4 regions of the Bacillus cereus group sp. Bce041 genome follow, and region 2 is predicted to be linked to each of the others. Evidence: riboswitches for the same ligand, from Rfam matches in the RefSeq annotation. Region 2 holds a riboswitch; each other region holds the start of a gene.

Region 1 (6,208 bases), on a different contig from region 2:
TTTACTTGGAGGGAAGTGGACTTAAGAGCTTCCACATTCCCCTTTTTTGTTGTAAATACTTTGGATACATTTTTTAATTCAATCATTATCGTCAGCTCCTACCAAGACGGTAAAACAGAACCATCAAATTTTTTCTCGATAAATTCTTTTACTTCTTTAGATTGATAAGCTTTCTTTAATTTATTTACAACAACATCATCTTTATTTTCAGTACGAACAACGACCCAGTTCACATAAGGCGAATCTTTGCCTTCACGGAAAATGGAATCTTTCGCAGGGCTTAATTTTGCACCTAATGCAAAGTTTGTATTAATTGCAGCTGCTTTTACTTCACTTAGTTGTGTTGGTAATTGAGATGCCTCTAACTCAACAATCTTTAATTTTTTTGGATTTTCAATTACATCTTTCGCAGTCGCTTTTTCTGTCGCTTTTGGATCCACTTTTAAAACCCCTGCTTTTTCAAATAACTTTAAAGCACGAAGTTCATTCGTTGGGTCATTTGGGACAGCGATTGCGTCGCCCTCTTTTAATTCTTTTACATCTTTTATGTCTTTAGAATAGACGCCCATAGGGAATGTTACTGTTGAAAATACTTCGGTTAATTTCATATTACGTTCAGCTTTAAATACGTCTAAATATGATTTCGTTTGATAGCTATTTACATCAAGGCTTTTTTCATCTAATGATACGTTTGGCGCTACATAATCATTAAATAATTTTATATCAATTTCGAGACCATCTTTTGCTGCCACTTCTTTTACCTTTTCAAAAATCTGCTCATGCGGCCCGCCTGTTACACCGACAGTAATCTTTTTCTCATTTAACGCTTTTACTTGTTTATCTGAACCTGCGCTACATGCGCCTAATAATAGTACCGCTCCGCTTACAATGCTTAATAATACTTTCTTCATCTATGATTCCCCCTTCATATACGTTCCAAAATAAAAAGCACCTCTCAAAATAAGAGAGGTGCCGAATAGACGAAATAGGTTCCTCTCTTATCTTCCAAAACGAAAACTCGTTTTGCAGGAATTAGCACCTTAGCTTATACGTCATAAGCTCGGTTGCCGGGCATCATCGGGCCAGTCCCTCCGCCACTCTTGATAAGAGTATGTGTATGTAGTTTTGAATATGGTACTAATAGTAAATCGTACAAAAAGAATTGTCAACGATATTTTCAGAATATATTTTATTTTAAGGTAATCGAAACGTTCCCCTTTTTATGTCCTTTTTCTACATATATATGAGCTTCAGCAATTTCTTCTAATCGGTAAGTTCTATCAATAACAGGCTTTAGCTTTTCTGTTTCAGCTAGTTGTTTTAGTAGGTTCATATCTTCTTTACTGACTTTTGCCATCATTCCGTTCACAGATACATATTTTCCATTAGGCATTAATGCATCTGTACAAAGAGACTTATTATATTTTCCAACTGCATCAAATATAATATCATAGTGCTCGCCCCGCTTAGTAAAATCTTCTTTCATATAATCAATTACGTTGTCTGCCCCTAAAGCTGTTACTAAATCGAAATTCGAACTACTACAAATGGCTGTGACAGTCGCCCCGAAGTATTTCGCAAGTTGTACGGCAGCTGTCCCTACTGACCCAGAGGCACCGTATATAAGTACTCGTTGCCCTTTTTTTATCTGTCCTTTTCTAAGGAAGTGCAATGCTGAAGTTCCGCCAAAAGGAATAACGGCAGCTTCTTCATATGTCACATTGGTAGGTTTTAATGTTATTAATCCACTTTCATGCACGCATGTGTATTCGGCATAACCACCAAGATTTAGTTCTGTTAATGCAAAAATTTGATCTCCTTTTTTAAATTGAGTTACATCTGTCCCGATCTCCTCTATCTCTCCTGCTAATTCTACGCCAAGTATAGGGTTTCTCGGTTTTCTAAGTCCTAATATAAGTCGCATAGGAATCCAAAATAATAGAGGGCTATTAAATCCGCGTATTCTACAATCTCCAGTCGATACACTTGTTGCGTGAATTTTAACTAATACTTCGTTCTTTTTAGGTATAGGTTTCTCTATATTTTGAAGCTGAAGAACGTTAGGTGGTCCATACTGTGTGCAAATGATCGCCTTCATAATGTCCTCCTGAAATGAGTTGTCTTTATTTACATCATATTTAAGATCTTTATTAAACATGTCGCTATATAGTGAGTATAGATTAAAAATTATATAGATTTCATAGGAAAAGAGGTGATATTATTTTGGGAAAGGGGGCAACAGTATGAAAAAAATTATTTTTGTTTCAAGTTTAGTACTTGCAATCAGTCTAGGGGTAGGGTGTAGTAATGAGAAAACAGCAAAGACGGATGAGCCGAAAAAAGAATCCGTTCAAAAAGAAAAGGAATTAACGGCGAAAGATGTTTTCAAGAAAACGAATGAAGCTTTTAAAAATGAAGAACATGTAACGATGACATATGGTGTAGGGGTAAAAGCTGAGGGAACAGAGATGGATATATTAAAGGCTAAGATGCAATTAGAGCCAAAGACAAAGAATTCTCGTTCTGAAATGAATATTTCCGGTACAGATGTTGTAGTGTATACTGTGGATGGTAAAGTTGCTGGTGAGGTAAAAAACCCTAATACAGGAGAAGTTGTAACCGTACCAGAGGAGCAATTAAACGCTGGTGGAATGAAAGCGACTCAAGATATTATAGATAAATTAGAAGTACCGGAAGTAGTTTTAGATAAAATGAAGCTGGAGAAAAGCGGAGATAAATATAAACTGAAATTTACATTAAAAGGGCAAGAAACAGAAAGTATGTTAACTAGCATGGATGAAACGCAGAAGAAAATGTTACAAGCACAAAATGCGAAGATAGAAGAAGTGGATGCAGAATATATCATTACAAAAGATTTTAAATATGAATCAGCAAAGATAGACATGATTATGAGTAGCAATGGCAAGGATAAAGCACACATTATTACGAACGCAAAATATACGTCGTATGAAAAGTTTGACCCAATACAATTGCCAGCAGCAAAGTAACAGTTTTGATAAGGAGGGACCTAAAATAAGGTCCCTCTTTTTTGTATTCTTTCTTCATAGGAAAATAGGTACAATATAAAGAGGAAAAGATGTAGAAGAGGAGAGTGTCATTTGAAAAAAGGAAAGATAGCGGCGGTCATTGTTGCATATACGGTTTTGCTTGCAACGTCTGTACATACGTATAAAAAACAAATTGATCATCCTATTATGAGTGATGTAGGTAAATTGCTTCCGACAAAAATAAAACGTGTTGAAAGTGCTACGGAAGAGCGCTCGTTAATAAAATTAGTGCGAGATGCAAAAGTTTCAGGAGAGAAAATTTCCATTGCAGGCATGCAACATAGCCAAGGAGGACAGACATATTATCAAAATGGCACGATGCTCGATATGAAAGGATATAATAAAATATTAGAATTTGATCCAGAGAAGAAGCAGATTACAGTTCAAAGTGGTGTCACGTGGAATGATATTCAGAAGAAAATAAATCCATATGGCCTTGCGGTACAGGTCATGCAGTCTCAAAATATTTTTACTGTTGGTGGTTCATTAAGTGTAAATGTACACGGGCGTGATATTCGTCATGAGGCACTAATTGATACAGTAGATTCATTTAGATTGTTAATGGCAGATGGTACGGTACGTAATGTAAGTAGAGAAGAAAATGCAGAGTTATTTCCATATGTCATTGGGGGTTACGGTTTATTTGGAGTTATTTTAGATGTGACGCTGAAGTTAACAGATGATGAATTATATGAAATGCACACGAGAATGATAGATTATAAAGAATACGTATCTTATTTCAAAGAGAAAGTGAAAAGAGATGAAAATGTTCGTATGCACTTAGCGCGTATTTCTGTTGCTCCAAATTCATTTTTAAAAGAGATGTATGTGACAGATTATACTTTGGCACAAAATCAAAATATGAGAGAAGAGTACAGTGAATTAAAGGAAGAAAATATTATAGCGGTACCGAAATTTTTACTTGGGTTATCACGTTATAGTGATTGGGGAAAGAATACATTTTGGGATATACAAAGAGGTTATTTTGAACGTACAGATGGAAAGTATGAGACGCGTAATAATGTTATGAGATCAGATAGTGCTTTTATGGAATATGAAAATCCAAATAGGACCGAAGTGTTACAAGAATACTTTGTGCCTATAGATGCTTTCACGGAGTATATAGATGATTTACGTAACGTATTAAATGAAGAAGAGTTTAATTTACTCAACATTACGATTCGTTACGTGGAAAAGAATGAAAATGCAGTTTTGTCCTATGCGAAAGATGATATGTTTGCGCTGGTTCTTTTGATTAACCAGGGACGCTCAGAGAGTGAGATAAAGAAAACAGAGGATGTCATTCGGAAGATGATTGATGTTACTTTAAAGCATAACGGTAGTTACTATTTGCCGTACTATTCTTATCCAACGAAAGAGCAGTTAAAGAGGGCATATCCTCGTATTGAAGAATTTCTCAAGAAAAAGAAGGAAGTAGATTCAGAAGAGAGATTTGTGAATTTATTTTATAGGGAGTATACGAAATGACATATAGAAGATTTGTGGCTTCGCAAAGTATCATCATGATGGCAGGAAGTATGGTATTTCCTTTTTATATATTATTGCTTCGAAACGTTGGAAATAGCTTCTCGCAATTTGGCTGGGCGTATGGCTTATTTGCTTTAACATCAGCACTTGTATATCCACTAGTGGGAAAGATATCTGATCAAGTAGGTGATAAAAAATTATTAATCATATACGCTTGGTCCATGGCAATCTTAATGCTTTGCTTTCCGATTGCCACGGAAGTATGGCATGTATATATTCTTCAAATTGTAATGGGCATTTTAGGTGCTGTGCAGCGTAATACTGAGAAGACTTCGTTAGCACGAAAGGTTGCGCAGGAAAAGGCTGGTTATGAGATTGGAAAATACCATGTGTGGACATCCATTGGCGGAGCAGTAGCGGTTATTGCCACGGGATATTTAGTAGATTTCTTTACGATTGGTACAATTTTTTATATTGCATCTATTCTATATGTAGTGAGCGGGATTGTATTAAGTAGTAAAAAAATATAACTATTCCTATTTTCACCTTAATACCCTTTATTTGTTATACTAAAAGGGAATACAAAAGAAAAGGGGACAGTGCCTTTGATGAAATTTGTAGTTTTAGCTATTCTTACTTTGTTTTTGATTCCATGGACAAGAAGTAGTAGTAAGCTTCGAGCAGTGGATAAGAAGGGAGATAAGAAGGTTGTAAAGGGTAAGAAATCATCTATTTTAGTTATTCCTGTTTTATTTTGGATAGGTATTGCAATCTATGAATACTTTTGGCTAATTGATGATCGGGTAGACTCGATTCTTACTCATTATTCTGTTGCAGTAGCAATTTTAATTGGGCTTGTTTTATTTTCACAAGATCAAATAGGGAAATTAGAAGGCACATTAAAAGGACTTCTAATGTTTATTTTACTCGCAAGTTACGGCTACTTTGGTTATTTGCATGATATAGTAATCTCGCAAAAGAAATATGATTCTGTTGTTAAGGTAGAGAAAGATATTTCAGAGCCATTTACTGAAAATGACCAGCCGTTTACAGTGCCGCCAAAGACAGCGGAGAATAAGATGAAAAAAGTATTTGGTGATATTCCAAAAGTAGCTTATTTTGAGCTAGGAGAATTAACGCCACAAATGGTAAACGGCGAGGCTTTATATGTAGCGCCGATTGAAGTTTCAGGATTTTTTAAAGCGCGTAAAGCTGAGACAATTCCAGGGTACGTAACGATGTCAGGTACGAATCCTGATGCGGAAGCGAAACTGCACCTCGGTTATAAAATGAAATATGTGCCAAGCATGTTTTTTGGTAATAATTTAGAGCGTGTGGTAAGGCAAGAAGAACCAAATTTAATCTTTAAAGGAAAACCTAAATTTGAGGTTGATGATAAAGGAAAACCATATTATACAATGACGTATGGTGAATTTATTTCAGGAAGATCTGGATTTGAGGTAGAAGGTGTTGTCGTAGTAGATGCACAAACAGGTGAAGTGAAAAGATATGATAAAGGAAAGGCACCTAAATTTGTTGATGGTGTATTAAATCATGAGACTGCATCTACGTTAAATACGTACTTTGGTAAATATATTCACGGATTTTGGAATACGAAATTCTCACAAACAGATATGAAAATTCCGACTGAG
Region 2 (6,208 bases):
TGGATTATTCCGTTCTGTCCTTGGTAACGTTTCAAATGCTGATGAAGGATTGCCACGTGAACGATTAGATTATTATTTAGTGCGTGATTATAGCCGAAATGATAGGGTCGGCAAAAGTTATATCGAACAGCAATACGAAGATGTACTTCATGGTACAAAAAAAGAAGTAAGAAGCATTGCTGATAAACAAGGAAATACTATTAGAACGGAAACGGTTTCGGAAGGGAAAAGCGGTAAAAATTTAACTTTAACAATAGATATGGAATTGCAAAAAAAAGTAGAGGAGAGCATAGAAAAAATATTAAAACAATATAAAGGATCAGAATCAATGTTAGACCGTGCTTTCGTAGTAATGATGAATCCGAAAAATGGCCAAGTATTATCGATGGCTGGGAAAAGGCTTGTAGAAAAAGACGGGAAAATGGAAGTTGAAGATTATGCTTTAGGCACGCTGACAAGTTCATATGAGCTTGGATCAACGGTTAAAGGTGCGACAGTGTTAACAGGGTTTGAAACAAATGCAATAACTCCTGGAACACATTTTTATGATGCACCTATGAAATTTAAAGGAACTAAGGAAAAGAAGTCTTGGAAAAATTTTGGTGATATAGACGATCTAAGAGCGTTACAAGTTTCTTCAAACGTTTATATGTTTAATATAGCATTAAAAATTGCTGGCGTGGGTTATGTGAAAAATAGTTCACTAGATATTAAACAAGAATATTTTGATAAAATGAGGTATTATTTCAGGCAATTTGGACTAGGCGTACAAACTGGTATTGATTTACCAAATGAAACCGCAGGACAAATTGGAAGAAAAGATAATCAGCCTGGTTTCTTATTAGATTATTCTATTGGACAATATGATACGTATACACCACTTCAGCTTGCACAATATATTTCGACTATCGCAAATGGAGGGTATCGAATGAAACCACAAATTGTTCAAGAGATTAGAGAACAAACCGTTCAAAAAGATGAGGTTGGTAAAGTAGTACAATCAATAGAACCCGTTGTTTTAAATAGAATCGATATGAAACAAGAATATATTAATCAAGTAAAAGAAGGATTTAGAAAAGTATTTCAAGAGGGAGATGGAACGGGAGTAAGAGCATTCCAAAAAGCACCATATAAACCAGCTGGTAAAACAGGGACCGCACAAACTGTATATGGTGGAGAAAATGAAATTGGGCGAAATGCGAAAGGTGATCGTAGAGAATGTTATAACTTAACATTGGCTGGATATGCGCCATATGATGATCCAGAAGTAGCATTTTCTGTTGTAGTACCATGGGTTGAAAATGATAAATCGGGCATTAACTCCGATATTGGAAAAGAAGTTTTAGATGCTTATTTTGATTTGAAAAATAAGAGATTAACTGGTGAAGCGCCAAAAACAGATGCCTCTAAAGAGAATTAAAATGTACGAAACGTCTCTAGCATTCCTGTAAACTAGAGGCGTTTTTATCTGGGAATAGATTAGAAATGGGGTATATATGAAGCTGTTTATTCTAAAATATTGGAGGAACATATGTAGCTACATATTCATTATAATAGGGGTTATTTTTATTAATAAGTCCTTTTTATTTTGTATGGTAGAAGGAATTTCGATGCAACCTACTTTGAATGAAAAAGATTATATACTTGTTAATAAGGTAAACGTCTGTTTATCGTCTTTTCATCATGGAGATGTTGTCATTATAAAAAAAGAAGACGCGCCTACTTACTATGTGAAACGAATTATTGGATTATCGGGGGATAACATACAACTAAAAGAGGATGAGGTATTTATTAACGGTAAAAAGCGTGATGAGTCGTATATACATTTAGATATGTCACAAGTATCCAATCGTTTTTCAAATTTTAGAGAAATAAAAGTTCCTACGCATAAATTATTTGTGTTAGGTGATAATCGTAATCATAGTAAAGATAGTAGGAATACACTTGGACTTATTGATGAATCAAATATAATAGGTAAAGTAGAAATGGTATTTTATCCATTTGATCATATAAAATGGATAAAATAATTCTATTAACGATTCACATTTTATAAAATAAATCATATATTGATAGCATAGGACAAGCAGAAACGCTTGTTCTAACCTCACAGAACACTCCTTATCACGGTTAGGCATCTACATAGGTAGATGCTTTTTTTATGTTGATGACTGAAAATTATTTATCAATATAATGTAGCAAGCATATTAGGACTATTAGGGGAAGATTACTTGTACAAATAACAGTATGCTTAATTAAAACAGTGAAATGTAAGGAGTGAGGAATAAGTGCTAAATATTTTAGTAGTTAATTTTCCAGCAGAGGGGCATGTAAACCCTACATTAAATTTAGTAAAAGCCTTTACTGAACGAGGGGATAACGTACATTATATTACAACGGCAAACTTTAAGGATAGAATTGAAGATTTAGGAGCTACTGTACATACTCATCCGGATCTATTAAAAGAGATTTCTATTGATGCTGAAACCTCATCTGGGTTAAATGCTTTCTTTCATGTGCATGTTCAAACTTCTTTATATATATTAGAAATTACGAAACAATTATATGAAAGTATAAATTTTGATTTCGTAATTTATGATATATTTGGCGCAGGAGAGTTAGTAAAGGAATATTTACAAGTTCCAGGTGTAGTGTCCTCACCTATATTTTTAATTCCGCCAGAATTTTTGAAGACATTACCTTTTCATCCAAATGCAGATATGCCATTTCAACCAGAGGAAATCTCTGAAAAATTACTAAATCAGATGGAACATAAATTTGGAGTAAAACCAAAGAATAATCTTCAATTTATGAATAATAAGGGTGATGTTTGTCTCGTATACACAAGTCGTTATTTCCAACCTAATAGCGAATCGTTCGGGGAAAATAACATTTTTATTGGACCGAGTATTTCAAAGCGTAAAACAAATATAAAGTTTCCACTGGAATCACTTAAAGAAAAGAAAGTTATTTATATTTCAATGGGAACACTGCTTGAAGGACTCGAACCATTCTTTAATACTTGTATTGATACTTTTTCAGATTTTGATGGGATAGTTGTAATGGCAATTGGTGATAGAAATGATATTTCTAAAATTAAGGAAGCACCAGATAATTTTATAATTGCTCCATACGTACCTCAATCAGAAATATTAAATGAAGCAGATGTTTTTATTACACATGGTGGTATGAATAGTGTACACGATGCCATTCATTATAATGTCCCATTTGTAATAATACCGCATGATAAAGATCAGCCAATGATAGCGCAAAGATTAACTGAGCTTGAAGCGGCACATAGACTATTGAAAGAACATGTTAATGTACACACTTTAAAAGAGGCCGTAACAGATGTACTTTCAAATGAAAAGTATAAATATGGTATAAGAAAACTTAATGATAGCTTTTTAGAATGTGGTGGTTCAAAAGAAGCGATTGCAGTTATTGAATCTCTTTTAAATAAAGTAAAACTTTAATTGGTGGGGCTTTACTGCCTGCAAATAGCGGGATAAATAGTCGTAACTGTATACAAGCATAGAGGTTCTCACCTTTATGCTTGTGTATTCTTATCCAGCAAATTGTACAGCAGTATTTGCATGTAAAAAAGCAGTATCAAAAACGGGAACAGTAAGATCATTTTGGGAGATGAGTAAAGGTATTTCAGTGCAGCCTAATAATATACCTTCAGCACCGTTTTGAATTAATGATTTTGTAATTTGTAATAACCTTTTTTTAGATGTTTCTGAAATGATCCCTCTACTTAATTCATCTAATATGACATGGTGGATAAAAGTTCTTTCCTCGTCATTTGGGATAATTGTCTCAATGTTATATTTCGCTAATCGTGATTTATAGAAATCTTGCTCCATCGTTTGTTTTGTTCCTAATAGTCCGATACGTTTTATATTCTGTTCTACCATTTCTTTAGCACTTACATCACCAATGTGAAGAAGCGGGATAGATATTGCTTGTTCTACCTCCTCGGCAAATAGATGTACAGTATTTGAACACATTAATAAACATTCAGCCCCAGATTTTTCAACTTTCTTTGCAACTGTAACTAGTTCATTTTTCACTTCTTCATATTGATGGTTTTGTAATAAAGTAGTTACTTCACCAAAGTCCATACTATATAAAATTAGCTTCGCATTTTGATCGTATTGAGAGAGTGTAAGTGTATTAATATGTTTATAGTATAATGATGTAGATTCCCAACTTAATCCTCCAATCAAACCAATAACTTTCATAATGCATTCCTCCCGAAACGATTTTGAATTCATTATTTCATAATTCCGATAAGAATACAATGATTTAAACGTGCTATTTAATAAAAAATAAAAATAGTAAGAAAAGTGTTGAAATTTACATTCTTTAGTGCCATAATACGAATTACAAATTAATACTTATCCAGAGAGGTGGAGGGAACGGCCCTAAGAAACCTCAGCAACCCCTATGCAATTTTATAGGAAGGTGCTAATTCCGCAGAGGACACGATGTGTTTTTTGAAAGATAAGAGGATTCTTGAAAGTGAAAGAAAGTGACCTCTTATGTAAGAGGTCATTTTTTTGTTGTATAGAAAGGGAGTGTCGATGCATAATTCATTTTTAAATTAAATATAGAGTAATAAAAGTTGACTAATATGAGAGGGGAATTGTCATGAATAAATTATCAACAAAGTTAGTAGTAGCAATCGGTATTGGAGCAGCATTATACGGGATATTAGGACTTTGGGGATTTTCTATTGCACCGAATACATTTATTAAACCAGCATTAGCTATATTAACTGTTTTTGGAGCATTATTTGGTCCAGTGGCAGGACTGTTAATCGGACTTATCGGTCATACCGTAACAGATACGATTGCTGGATGGGGTATTTGGTGGGGATGGGTTATTAGTTCAGGAATTATTGGTTTTTCAATGGGGCTTATTCAAAAAAGAGTTGGTTTTAGTGTGAAAAACGGGTCGTTTAACAAGGGGGATATTTCTTATTTAGCAATTACTGGGCTAGTTGGTATTGTCATTGCTATTATATTTGCTGGGGCATTCGATATTATTGTGATGGGAGAACCATTTGACAAAATTGTTATACAAGTATTAGGAGCAACAATTTCCGATGTCATCGTTTTCTTAGTACTTGGATTGCCACTTACAATTGGTTTGGCGAAATCCAATAAGAAACATACACATTTAAAAATTGAAAAGTAGGGATGTTAACATGCAACCAATTATTTCGTTTGAACAATTCACCTTTCAATATGGGCATGCTGCGCAGCCTACTTTAAGTGATATTACCTTTCATATATACCCTGGGGAAAAAGTGCTAATTGCTGGACGAAGTGGTTCAGGAAAGTCGACATTAGCTCATTGTATAAATGGGCTAATCCCATTTTCTTACGAAGGGAATAGCACAGGTAACGTTTTAATTGCCGGTAAAGACCCAAGGGAAGGAAGTATTTTTGAACAAAGTAAACAGGTAGGAACAATTTTACAAGATCAAGATGCTCAATTTATTGGTCTGACAGTAGAAGAAGATGTAGCTTTTTATTTAGAAAATGAATGTGTAAAGCAAGATAACATGAAAAAGATTGTTTCGGACTCATTAAGAAAGGTGAAGATGCATACGTTTCATAAACAAAGTCCACATGAATTATCAGGAGGCCAAAAGCAAACAGTTTCTCTTGCTGGTTTATTAACAACAAATGCGGATATATTATTGTTCGATGAACCATTAGCGAACTTAGATCCACTAAGCGCCATACATACGATAGAACTTATGAAAGATATACATGAGCAGTATAATAAAACGATTGTTATTATCGAACATAGGATAGAAGAAATTTTAAAACTGGATTTAGACAAAGTTATATTAATTGATGAAGGTAAAGTCATTGCGATGGGAACACCAAAAGAAATCTTAGCGTCAAATATATTACCACGTATTGGCTTAAGAGAGCCTATTTACATCGAAGCATTAAAGAGATTACATTTTGATCGTAATAATGACGTAATATATCCAATGGAAAACCTTCAAAAAGAAAAGGTAAGCAACGTTATAAAAGAGTGGATGGAGAAACAAGTCATATTAGAAAGGAATGCTAAAAACAAGGAATTACTTAAAGTGGAGAATTTATCATTTTCATACCCTAATAAACAAAAAGTATTAGAAAATGTAAACCTTTTAATATATGAAGGAGAAATTGTGGCACTGTTA
Region 3 (6,208 bases), on a different contig from region 2:
TACTGATCCCAAGACCACCTAGTGACGAACCAATAACAATACCTAGCGTAATAAAAGAACTATGAACGGTATTTATCATTATTCCATTACTAGCTGTTTTCATCACCCTCGCAACCATAGCTGGATTCAATGCTACACCAGTTAAACCAATAAAAATCGTAGAAATCACTGCAATGTATTTATTCTCTGCACTTAAAGCAAATAAAGACAACGCTATGATTAATATAATTAATCCACCCATAAGTATTTTCATTGTAAATTTATCAGCGAACTTGCCAATTATTATATTCCCAATTACCGTCGCACTACCATAGAGAGCAAGTAAATATGGAATACTTGCACTTGAAAATCCTGTAACATTTGTAAAGATAGGAGTGAAATAGCTAAATGCTGCAAACGTGCCACCAATAATGAACATACTTGTTACGTACGCTGCCCAAAGATGAATATTCTTAAATCGCAGAAGTTCATCTTTCCAATTTAATTGCTCTTTATTTGAAGAGGATGGTAACAACCGTTGAATCATAATCCCTGATACTAGCACAAGAACAGAAACAGCCCCAAAACTAATACGCCAGCCAAAATATTGCGAAATAACGGTCGTTATAGGTAAACCTAATACAGTTGCGAACATTAAACCTGCAAGTACAATTGATGCAGCTTTTCCCCTTGAATCAGAGTGAACCAATGTCGCAGAAAAGGAAATCGCAACTCCAAAAGCTGAAGCTGAAGCAATACCAGTTATAATACGTGAAATCATCATAATATCATAGTTCCAAGCAATAGCTCCGAGCGATTGACCAATTAAAAATATGAACATTAAAAACAATAATGCTTGTTTGCTGCGCATTCGTAAGAGGATTGCAGTTAAAATGGGGCCTCCTATTACCATTGCTCCTGCATAAGCTGAAATTAAATACCCAATAGATGATACAGGAACCTGGAATGCAAGAGCAAGTTCATTCATCATACCTGCAACCATAAATTCTGATGTAGTCATACAAAAGATTGCTAAAGCTAATAAATAAATAATCGATGACATAAAAACACTCCATATTCATTATTGTAATGATCGGTACAAAAATAGTGCGAAAAAAGAGCGCACTAAGCGCCACAAATAGACTCTACTGTTCCTTTGATAACTTGTTCAGACAACATCCGATTTTGCATCGATACATTAAGAACACGGAATCCGTAATAACTGCTTAAAAGCAGACTAGCTAATTCCTCAGCTGATTGCTTCTTTGAAATTTCACCTGTTTGCAATCCTTCCTCCATCACTGTTTCAATAGCTTGTTTAAGAAGTTCAACATGCTTCGAGAAAATTTCTTGTACCATTAAATCGTTTTTAGCACGTTCTATACTGGCATTAATCAATAAACATCCTTTTTGATCCATATTCTCAAAGTCTTCTTTCAATGCCCATTCAAAAAAATTACTTAATCGTTCTTTAACTGGAATTGGAGTATGTAACAATTTCCTTTGTTCCCTAATCCCAATTTCATGGTAGCGTTCTAATACTTGTTTATACAGTTCATGTTTACTACCGAAAGTATTGTATAAACTTCCTTTTCCAAGTCCTGTATCACTGCATAAATCTTGTGTAGAACACCCTTCATATCCTCTTAACCAAAATGTTTTCATTGCAACATCTACAATTGAGGAATAATCAAACTCTCGAGGTCTGCCGCGTTTATTCAATCGTATCCTCCTCTCATTTTAAAGATAACATGAATAGAATACCCTTTTTGTACCATGCGGTCAATAATTTTGTTTTATTGTACTGTAAAATAAAATTTGATTATTTTAGATTACGAATAATGAAAAATAGCCCCTTTATTCAAATTTCCTAGCGAAAAAATCACGTTTTAATAGACTTCTTTATCATCCCTACCTTTCTATAGATTACTAGTTATGAAACAAGGATCGTTTCATAACTAGTAATTTACTTGATTAGCTTGATGAGTATGGAGTAGTGCCCCTATAAGCAAAACCCTCCAGAAACATCTAAAATCTGCCCAGTTACCCAGCGGCTATCAGAAGAAGCAAGGAATGCTACTGCATCTGCAATATCTTCAACTTGCCCTATTCGCCCGAACACAGATGAATTCGTAGCAAAACTTCGTATTTCCGGATCATCTAGCAATTTTGCATTAATATCTGTCTTCGTATATCCAGGCATAATTGTATTCACTGTTATACCTCTTTCTCCGAGATGTTTAGCTAGAGGAAGTGTCATCGTATTTAATGCACCTTTACTTAAACCGTATGCAATAGACCCTGTAAAACCAAGTCTTACTTCAGCTGATGAAATGTTAATAACGCGCCCCTCTGCTCGTAGTAACGGTAATGTTTGCTGAATTAAGAAGAATGGTGCTTTAATATTTACGGCCATAATTTCATCAAAAACTTCTTCTGTCGTATTTTCAATCGTTCCTTGTGTACCTATCCCTGCATTGTTTACTAAAATATCAATCTCTGATGCACCAACTCTTATTTGTAATTCATTCTTCAATTGTTCTACTAACTTTTTGACACCATCAACTGAATTGAGATCAGCTTCAATTAAGAATGCTTTTCCTCCATTAGATTCAATCTCACTAATTGTTTCATCTGCAGCTGCCTTATTTCGGCCGTAGTGAATCGCTACTAATGCACCGTCTTTTGCCAATCTCATCGCAATCGCCCGACCAATACCGCGACTCGCCCCTGTTACTATCGCTACTTTCCCATCAAGATTCTTCATTTTTTCCATCCTTCCTAAATTTCCGTTTAATAAAAATCTATACTTATATTTTCATGTAAACCCCAATCATTTTAAATATAAATTTATAGGTAATTTAGTTCCTTTACTTATGATATTATAGTTATAAATCACAATTTACTTTAGAAAATAAATCAAGGGAGATACCCCAATGCAAAATGCAGTAAAACTGGATGAAATCGATCATAAAATTATGAACTTGTTGTATGAAAATGCGAGAATTTCCGTTTCAGAAATAGGACGAATTATATCCATGACGCAACCTGCTGTAAAAGAGCGTATTAATAAACTTGAAGATCAAGGAGTTATAGCGGCTTATCGAACGAAATTTGAGCCTGCAAAAATTAATAAAAACATTCAAGCATTCATCATGTTTAAAACGAGCCAATGCTCTGATTTTATTCAATTTTGTAATGCCGCTCCTGAAGTAACAGATTTATATCGAATTAGTGGGGAGTTTAATTATATGATGAAGGTCATGAGCGATTCGATGGATTCTCTCGCTACATTTTTAGACTCTTTAATGCAATTTGGCTTGTCATCTCCTTTAATTGTTTTAAAGAGTGAGTTTGAGGAGAAATTGTCATTCTAATAAAGGATACGTATTATCCTCCGCTAACAGTAAAAGCTTTTCCTTTATGAGAAAATCCAACAAAATTAATGATTAGTAACAAAAAAAGAACATTGATTTTCAATGTTCTTTTTTATATCTCTACTTATTATTTAGATTGCTATTCGAAAAAAGTACCTTAATCCCCTTACCCTTGATTCCTCTGCGCCTCTCTAAACTCCTCCTTCACCTTCTCTAACAACCCTTCTTCCGTAATTAATCGATACGCCGTATTTGCTAATGCTTTTGCCGATGTAATTAATGCTTTATCTCCAAGTTCTGAACGTGCTGCTTCTCTAAATTCATTCGTATGTGCAATTAAATCATCTGGTCCGATTTTAATGTACGGATGAATTGTCGGTACGACTTGACTTACGTTTCCTGCGTCGGTTGAACCGATTCCTACTCTTTCTTTACGATTTACATCTTCACCTAATAGTTCTAGTTCTTCCGCTACAATATCGTTATATGTTTTTGTTACGAGTAATTCATCGATTTCATTTTGGAATTGATGGATTTTTACTTTCGCACCTGTTGCTAACGCTGCTCCCTCAGCAATGTTTCTTACTTTTTCTGTTACTTCCGCGCATCTTTTTCGCGTTGCTGCACGGATGAAGAACCTAGCCGCGGCATAGTCAGGAATAATGTTAGGTGCTTTTCCTCCTTCTGTAATGACGCCATGAATTCTCACGTCTGACGGAAGTTGTTGGCGAAGTGCATTAATACCGTTATAGAGCTGAATAACCGCATCTAATGCGTTAATCCCTTCTTCTGGCGAAGCTGCAGCGTGAGCTGTTTTTCCGTAAAAATGAAAATCAAGTGGATCGACTGCTAGTGAAGGACTCGTTGTCGCTGTTTTTCCGCTCGGATGAATCATAAGCGCCGCATCAATGTCTTTAAATAAACCTGCCTTTACATAACTTGATTTCGCGCTACCATTTGGCCCGCCTTCTTCTGCTGGCGTACCAAACACGACAACTTCTCCGCCAATTTCTTCAAGTGTTTCTGATAATGCAATTGCTGCTGCAACGCTAATTGTGCCAATTAAATTGTGACCACACGCATGGCCAAGTCCTGGTAAAGCGTCATACTCAGCTAAAAATGCGATTGCTGGTCCTTGTTTTCCAGAGCTTTTTCGCGCGATAAATCCCGTTTCATGTCCAGCTATATTGTGCTGCAACTGAAACCCTGCACTACCTAGTAATAAACTTAACGTTCTTGATGCGTAAAACTCTTGGTTTCCAATCTCCGGATTCGCATGAATATCATGACTTGTTTCTATGTACTTTTCCTTATTTCTTTCGATACTCTCTTCAATTGTTTTTCTTTGTGACGCTACTCCTGTCGCTCCCATTTTTCTTCCTCCTTTTATTTTCACGTAAAAAAGCCTCTTTCTAAAAGATAGAAAGAGGCTTTTGTATATACAGTCAAAATGAGCTTCTTTCTTATCTTTCAAGTTACCTTGCTGGAATTGGCACAGTATTCATAACGAATCCGCTGCCGAGGTATCATAGGGCCAGTCCCTCCACCTCTCGCGATAAGAATTTTCATAAAATTATATTAAATTATTTTTTATTCTAAGTTCATTCCAAGTAAAAGTCAAGGAATTCCTATCCGAATTTACCGAATATCTAAAAATCCTTTTAATACACCAATTGTCTCAGGTGCTTGCAGTCTTGCACATACGTACGGAAATTCCGTACTACCTTCAAACATCATTTGAGATGTAAGCGGTGCGCCTGCCCAGAAGATTTCATCATCGATTACTAGGAACGGGAATGCTTTATTTTGTCTTTGTAACTTTACATTTTTCAGTGGAACTGGTCCGTCACTATACACTGTTATTTGCGCATTTGTACGCATTAACGCTTGCCATACTCGCTTATCCACTTGTTTTGTACTTGGAAGTGAAATAATAATTTTTCGTTTTGCTGCTAAAATATCTTTTAATAGCCCTTTCGTTTCCTCAAGATTCATTTCCATAAACCAGCGTAAACGTTTCGATATTTTTCGTTCCCACAATTGTCTTGATGTCGTGCGATCATACACATCTCCGTGACGTTCTATATGAGCTGTTAATTGTGATAACGCTTGTTTTCTCGAAAGGTTTTTACGCATATAATGGCAATCTGATAATTGAATGAACTTCCCTCTCGCCCTTGTCACTGCTACATTGACGAGGCGATGGTTTTTGTGATCAAAGAATAATACGCCAGGTCGTTCTTGCGGATAACTATCCACCGTATCAAAAATCATCATATCTCTTTCAGAACCTTGGAACTTATGAACTGTCGCCGCTAAAACTGGTATGTTTTGATATTTCGTTCTCTGCAACATTTCTCTAATACACGTCGATAAAAAGCGTGACTGCGCCCTGTAAGGTGTCACAATACCAATTGATTGAACACCGTCTAACAATCCGATTAACATCATTTGCATTGCTACTAAACCAGACATAATGTTAAAACGTGAACCAGAAGCAGCATCTTTTAACGAAAAAGCTCCCATTTGGCTCGTATCAAATAAAACACTCGCTTCATTTGCAAACGGCTGCAATTGCGCAAGTTCTTTACGCTCTGAAACAGACGGATGATCGTATACTCTATTTTTATAAATAAACGAATTCGTAAACTTCGATATATCCGCATGCATACGTCTTTGTTCCTGCAACATAAATAGGTTTGGGTGTGCTTCTGATTTATTAACAGACTCAACAATCCCAGCATGGTAAAACATATCTTCCCCAAGCCATTTGCGAACCAGTTCATGATTTGCCATAGCAATTGGAGGTAACTGTAAAAAGTCACCGCAAACGACGATACGTTTTCCAAGTG
Region 4 (6,208 bases), on a different contig from region 2:
GATGAATGTCGGTTGGCATAAGCCAACGTGTTTGTTATCATTTACTTGTACAGATTGCTCCTCGAAAACTGAAGATATGAGGTTGGTTGCAGAAAAACGTTGCAACCGTAAAATCTTCAACGTTCTATCGCCCCATGCTTACCGAAGTTGCGAAAACCAAGCTAAAGTAGGGAGTGTGGTGCGTTAACGTACAAGATACTTATGTTCTCACCATAGGAACTACGGGTAGAGCCTGCTAAGATAACCGGTGGATACACCGGTTATCTTAGCAGGAATCTCCCACTTCAAAAAGTCCGTAAGGACGTTAAGTGGTGAGTAGTTCAATAAAAGTCAAGGAAATAGTAATGAAATCCTATATTTATACGATTGAATACAATGTCACACATTTTATAAGGTAAAAAGAAAAGGATAGATGAACAGGAGAGTATACCTGTTTACATCTATCCTTTTTTACAAAAATATGACCATATTAACTACTACAACAAGGATTTTTACCACAACAAATTCTCATATAGTTATTGAACTATTTTTTTAAATAACTAAATTAACCTCTTCGTTAACTTTAATTACGAATAATTGTTCCCCTTCACTTTCAATTGGATCAACTACATCTTCATTAAAAGATTCAACATGTTATCTACCATTTCTATTAAACAAGCGGTTTTTATTTTCCCTGATTCCTTTCCATACCTAAGGTACCCAAAAGTCCACTGGATTCCCGAGGCTACCATCCACATTTGTGGCTCTGAAAAGACATTTTGTGCCACTAAACGTAACTGTAGATTCCTGAACAAGCTAAATCATGAAAATACACACAAAGATAGATTATCTTCCATTACATTACTGTTTTGCTTCGTTTGAATAGAAATATTCGGAAGAACGCCACTTGTTCGATATCTCCTCAATATGATAAGGTGTCGTCCTGCAGCATCCACCTATTAAACGTGCACCTGCTTGGTACCATTCTTCAGATTGAATATTCAACGCGTTACATTGTTCATGACCATGCCATGTTTTTGTTTCTGGATTATAAGTTTCACCAGAGTTTGGATAAACAATAATCGGTTTTTTGGTGTTTGCCCTCAACTCTTGAATTGCGCCAGTCACAACGGTTACTGGCGCACAATTGATACCTATCGCTACAATTTGTTCACTTTTCTCAAAAGCTCGTGCACACTCCACGAGTTTCATACCTTCACTAATCTCTTTCTCATTTTTTAGCGAAAAGGAAAGCCACGCATATGTTTCTGGAAACTCACGCAATAATGTATCTAATACTCTTGCTTCTTGCAGGGAAGGGATCGTTTCAAATGCCAATAGATCTGCACCTGCTTCGATTAACGCAGACATCCTCGAACGGTGAAAGTCTGCTAATGTTTTATCTGTCACACCATAGTTGCCTACATACTCTGAACCATCTGCAAGATAAGCGCCGTACGGCCCAACTGATGCAACAACCAATGGTTTAGGCCTATTCGTTTGCGTATTTTCCTTCCAAAAATCATCTCTTGCCCTTCTTGCAAGTAACACCGTTTTCTTAATTAATTCCAAAGCTTCCTGTTCTTGTATTCCACGCTTGGAAAAACCGCTAATAGTAGCTTGATAGCTTGCTGTTATGGCACAGTCCGCTCCAGCACGAAAATAGTCTGAATGAACCTGATAAATTAGTTCCGGATTATCTAGTAACACACGTGCCGACCAAAGAGGATCGTCCAAATTACATCCATGCGCCTCCAATTCTGTAGCTAATGCTCCGTCAAGAAGCATAATGGAATGTTGGGATAAAATATCATCAATTGGGTTGATTTTGTTCGACATAATCTACGCCCCTCTTTTTTAGATTTTTTGTTAGATAATAACTTCCATAGCAAAACAAAATAAACGGTATGCCGCAATATAAGGCAATTCTCTGTGTTGGATCGAATGCAATTCCAATACACGATGCCAGACAAAGGATAAAAGAAGCAATTGGTACTAATGGATATAGTGGTGTGCGATAAATCAAGTCCTTCTCAGAATTTCCATCTTTCAAAAATTGTCTGCGAAATAGGAACTGCGAAGCACTAATACTCATCCAAACTACAACTACTGCTAGACCGGAAATGGAAACAAGTACGATATAGACAGTATCTGGTGCCACAATACTCGAAAGCAAAGCCAAAGCTCCACCCACCATGCTGAAAATGACGGCGTTGATTGGAACACCTTGCTTCGTCATTTTTCCAAAAATCGGGGATATCATATTCTTATTAGCAAGCGACCAAAGCATTCTAGAAGAGGCATAAAGGCCTGAGTTTGCCGCAGATAAAATGGCTGTTAAGATAACGAAATTCATTATGTCAGCTGAATATGGCACCCCAATTCGTTCTAGAACTGCAACAAAAGGGCTCTCTAATACCCCCGCATCGGAAATAGGCAATAACGCAGATAAAACAACAATCGTTCCTACAAAAAAGATGATCAATCTCCACAGAGTAGTTCGAATTGCCTTCGGTATCATTTTTTCCGGGTTCGCTGTTTCTCCAGCTGCAACACCTATTAATTCTGTTCCCGAAAAAGCAAAATTAACCGCAAGCATGGTCATCATAATGGCCGTAGCACCATGGGGAAATAAACCTCCACTTGTAAAATTAGAAAAGAATGGTGCAGCTTTTGAATGAGTCATCGGAAGAAACCCTAGCATTGCCGCTACTCCTAAAACAATAAAAATCGCAATAGCTATAACCTTTATCGTTGAAAACCAAAATTCGGATTCGGCAAAAAATTTAACAGTCAGGACATTTAATACAAAGATCAAAATGGCAAAAAGAGCACTCCATACCCAAACATTAATCGATGGAAACCATCGCTTCATAAGTAATCCTGCGGCTGTAAATTCAGAACCTAAAGCAACAGTCCAAGTTAACCAATACAACCAGGCTACTGTATACCCTGTACCCGGTCCAATGTATTTAACTGCATAACTATGAAATGCGCCAGTTTCAGGCATATGTACGGAAAGCTCTCCTAAACATAGCATAACTAGATAAACCACTAGCGCACCAACCAAATAGGATAGAATTGTTCCAAATGGGCCAGCTTGTTGAATAGTGTAACCCGAACTTAAGAATAAGCCCGTTCCAATCACCCCACCAAGTGATAGCATGACTAAATGACGTGCTTGCATTTTCCTTTGAAATTCTTGCCCATTTTTGTTCTCCATTTCTACTCTCCTTTAGTTATTACCCAGAAAAAACAAAAAACGCACTCTAAAAAAGAGGGCGCTACTGACAAATAAAAACGGAAGCTCTCATCTATCAGGATTATCACCCGCTGGAATTAGCACAGTGTCTACTTAAGCAGACCTGTTGCTGAGGTTTCATAAGGCCAGTCCCTCCACCTCTCTGGATAAGAAATATTTTTTTATAACCTTATCAATCCATTCAATAACTGTCAAGACAATTCTGTTTTTTAAAAAAATTATCTATTATAGAAATACAAAAAAAGGAGTATTACTATAACTGCAATCCACTCCTCCTTAGGTATTATTTAAAAATCGAACATACAAAACGTCATTTATTTATGATGCGGTTCACTAGCACTTCCTCAAAATTTGATGCACTTCACACAAATTAACCAGATCCGTAAAATCAGGAACTGGTTAATTTGTGTTTAAATAATATTTTCTATAATCTTTATATAAAAATTATAAAATTTATCATATACTTGAAACAATACATATAGAGTTACCTACCAAATCGTATCCTCCAAAGTAATTAGGTATTATAAAGTGGTCTCCTTTTTTAAAGAAATAGTGCTCACCTTCTTTAATTAACTCACCTTCTCCCTGTATTACACTAACAAGAAGGAAGGCTTTTTGTTGTTCCAAACTAGCTGATCCATCTAACTCCCATTTTTCCACTGAAAAATACGGACATTTAATAAAATTAGTTATACTCAAATCATCTACTTTTTCATTTTTAAATGTTAACTGATTCGAAATACATGGAGTTTCTATTACATCAATACTGCTTTCAAGATGAAGATCACGTAAATTACCTTCTGAATCTCTTCTATCATAATCATACAATCTATAGGTTGTATCAGAGTTTTGCTGCGTTTCTAATATCAAAATCCCTTTACCAATTGCATGAACAGTTCCACTCGGCACATAGAAGAAATCTCCAGGTTTCACCTTCACGCGATGCAACAGTTGGTTCCACTCTTTCTTTTCAATCATAGCCATGAATTCTTCTTTTGTTTTCGCATGATGTCCATAAATAATTTCCGCGTCTTTTATGGAATCGATTACATACCAGCATTCTGTTTTTCCTAGTTCTCCATTTTCATATACGCTGGCATACTCATCGTTGGGATGAACTTGAACAGATAAATCTTGATTGGCATCCAAAATTTTTGTAAGAAGAGGGAAACGCTCCCCCTCCATATTTCCAAATAAATCTCGATGGTTATCCCACAATTCACCCAAAGATAGCCCTTTATACTTTCCGTTCTTAACAATACTTTGTCCATGTTGATGTGCAGCAAAAGCCCAACACTCTCCAGTTTGATTTGATGGAATCTCATATCCAAAAGAAGTTAAATGTGTTCCACCCCAAATTCTTTCTTTAAAAACAGGTGCAAAAAATAATGGTTCAGTCATGATTTAAATCCCCCATTCTATGCTATTTCATCTAGTAGTTTGTATGCTTCTGCTTTTGTTTGAACAGATAATAACCGCTCTCTAAAACTGTCATCCATAAGTTTTCGAGAAAGCATTTGAAGGATTTTTAAATGTTCATTCCCTTCATTTCCTTTTGGTACCGCAATCATAAATATTAACTTCGCTTCCGTTCCATCAAGGCTTTTCCAATCTATGCCCGATTGTTTAATTCCAAATACCACACTCGGTTTCCTTACGGCAGCTGATTTCCCATGTGGAATCGCAATGTTTATGCCAATACCTGTAGTACTTTCTTGCTCACGGTTCATAATAGCCTGTTTAAATTCTGTCACTGAATGTAATGCACCTACATGCTTTAATTTTTGAATCATTTCATCAATGATGTCATCTCTTGTTTCCCCTTTTAAGTCCGTTTCAATTAATTCTAAACTTGTAATATCTGTTAATTTTTTTATCTCTACCTTATCTACTTGTTCGCCTCTTGCTTGAGTTTCTTGTTCCAGTTGTTGCACTTCTATTGTTGCTGAAACTTCTTTTATTTGTTCATTTTCTTGTTTCTCTAACTTTGAAACGTCTTTTTTCAATACATTTACTACAACAGCTGTCACAATAGAGCCTACAATTACAGCCACAAAAAACATAAATACATTATCTACTGCCCCTAACACTGCAACAATTGGACCACCATGTGCTACTCTGTCTCCTACATGACCGATCATCGCAATTACAGCACCCGTCATCGAACCTGCCATTATACTTGGAATAACCCGAAGTGGATCTTGTGCTGCAAAGGGAATCGCACCTTCCGTAATACCAAATAGCCCCATTGTAAATGATGCTTTACCCATTTCTCTCTCTGAATCTTGGAATTTCCCCTTACCTATGAAGGTAGCAAGTCCCATCCCGATTGGTGGAATACAAATTGCTGCAGCAATTGGACCCATAATTTCATAGTTTCCTTCTCCAATCATTGCTGAACCAAATAAGAATGCTACTTTATTGACCGGACCACCCATATCAAATGAAATCATTGCCCCTAAAATTAATGCTAAGAGAATTGAACTTGACCCTTGCATACCTGCTAACCAAGCTGTTAATGATACGAAAACTTGTGCGACAGGGGCACCAATAATAAATACAAATGCTAAACCTACAATTAGGGAAGTAAATACCGGAATAATAATAATCGGCATAATTGGTTGAATCGCTTTTGGAACTTTTAATTTTTTGATTCCTAACGCTATATAACCAGCTAAGAAACCAGCGATAATTCCACCGAGAAAACCAGCACCACTTTCACTTCCATAAAAGCTTCCTGTTGCCGCAATATATCCACCAATCATTCCAGGAACAAGTCCAGGTTTATCCGCTATACTATATGCAATATATCCAGCTAGTATTGGAACCATAAACGTAAATGATGCACCACCAATTTGTTCAATGGTTTTCCAAAAAGAACCCTCTGGAATCACTAAACCCCCAGGAGTTTTTTCTCCTCCAAGTGTTAACGCAATAGCAATTAATAATCCCCCGACTACGATAAAT

What was found. A riboswitch is a leader RNA that binds a small molecule or an ion and turns the genes downstream of it on or off. The one in region 2 is predicted to bind S-adenosylmethionine.
Region 1: linked by a shared signal. The riboswitch ahead of ACUN13_RS28605 (MetQ/NlpA family ABC transporter substrate-binding protein) and the one ahead of ACUN13_RS14865 (ECF-type riboflavin transporter substrate-binding protein) in region 2 are both predicted to bind S-adenosylmethionine.
Region 3: linked by a shared signal. The riboswitch ahead of ACUN13_RS18100 (M20 family metallopeptidase) and the one ahead of ACUN13_RS14865 (ECF-type riboflavin transporter substrate-binding protein) in region 2 are both predicted to bind S-adenosylmethionine.
Region 4: linked by a shared signal. The riboswitch ahead of mmuP (S-methylmethionine permease) and the one ahead of ACUN13_RS14865 (ECF-type riboflavin transporter substrate-binding protein) in region 2 are both predicted to bind S-adenosylmethionine.

The regions. Positions count from the first base shown of each region.
Region 1 covers NZ_JBQXON010000018.1:38,239-44,446, reverse strand. Annotated here, with positions in the region: gene ACUN13_RS28610 (methionine ABC transporter ATP-binding protein) at 1-86, opposite strand, end outside; gene ACUN13_RS28605 (MetQ/NlpA family ABC transporter substrate-binding protein) at 99-911, opposite strand; SAM riboswitch class I at 996-1,110, opposite strand; gene ACUN13_RS28600 (NAD(P)-dependent alcohol dehydrogenase) at 1,190-2,098, opposite strand; gene ACUN13_RS28595 (DUF6612 family protein) at 2,244-3,008, shown strand; gene ACUN13_RS28590 (FAD-binding oxidoreductase) at 3,120-4,556, shown strand; gene ACUN13_RS28585 (MFS transporter) at 4,553-5,086, shown strand; gene ACUN13_RS28580 (DUF3981 domain-containing protein) at 5,165-6,208, shown strand, end outside.
Region 2 covers NZ_JBQXON010000004.1:128,819-135,026, forward strand. Annotated here, with positions in the region: gene ACUN13_RS14845 (peptidoglycan D,D-transpeptidase FtsI family protein) at 1-1,420, shown strand, start outside; gene lepB (signal peptidase I) at 1,497-2,027, shown strand; gene ACUN13_RS14855 (macrolide family glycosyltransferase) at 2,286-3,473, shown strand; gene ACUN13_RS14860 (aspartate/glutamate racemase family protein) at 3,564-4,244, opposite strand; SAM riboswitch class I at 4,398-4,513, shown strand; gene ACUN13_RS14865 (ECF-type riboflavin transporter substrate-binding protein) at 4,654-5,202, shown strand; gene ACUN13_RS14870 (ABC transporter ATP-binding protein) at 5,213-6,208, shown strand, end outside.
Region 3 covers NZ_JBQXON010000005.1:250,185-256,392, forward strand. Annotated here, with positions in the region: gene ACUN13_RS18080 (MFS transporter) at 1-1,042, opposite strand, end outside; gene ACUN13_RS18085 (TetR/AcrR family transcriptional regulator) at 1,105-1,701, opposite strand; gene ACUN13_RS18090 (SDR family oxidoreductase) at 1,982-2,746, opposite strand; gene ACUN13_RS18095 (Lrp/AsnC family transcriptional regulator) at 2,916-3,356, shown strand; gene ACUN13_RS18100 (M20 family metallopeptidase) at 3,523-4,728, opposite strand; SAM riboswitch class I at 4,817-4,918, opposite strand; gene ACUN13_RS18105 (AAA domain-containing protein) at 4,995-6,208, opposite strand, start outside.
Region 4 covers NZ_JBQXON010000026.1:6,507-12,714, reverse strand. Annotated here, with positions in the region: gene mmuM (homocysteine S-methyltransferase) at 841-1,818, opposite strand; gene mmuP (S-methylmethionine permease) at 1,793-3,202, opposite strand; SAM riboswitch class I at 3,287-3,394, opposite strand; gene manA (mannose-6-phosphate isomerase, class I) at 3,698-4,642, opposite strand; gene ACUN13_RS30515 (PTS fructose transporter subunit IIABC) at 4,660-6,208, opposite strand, start outside.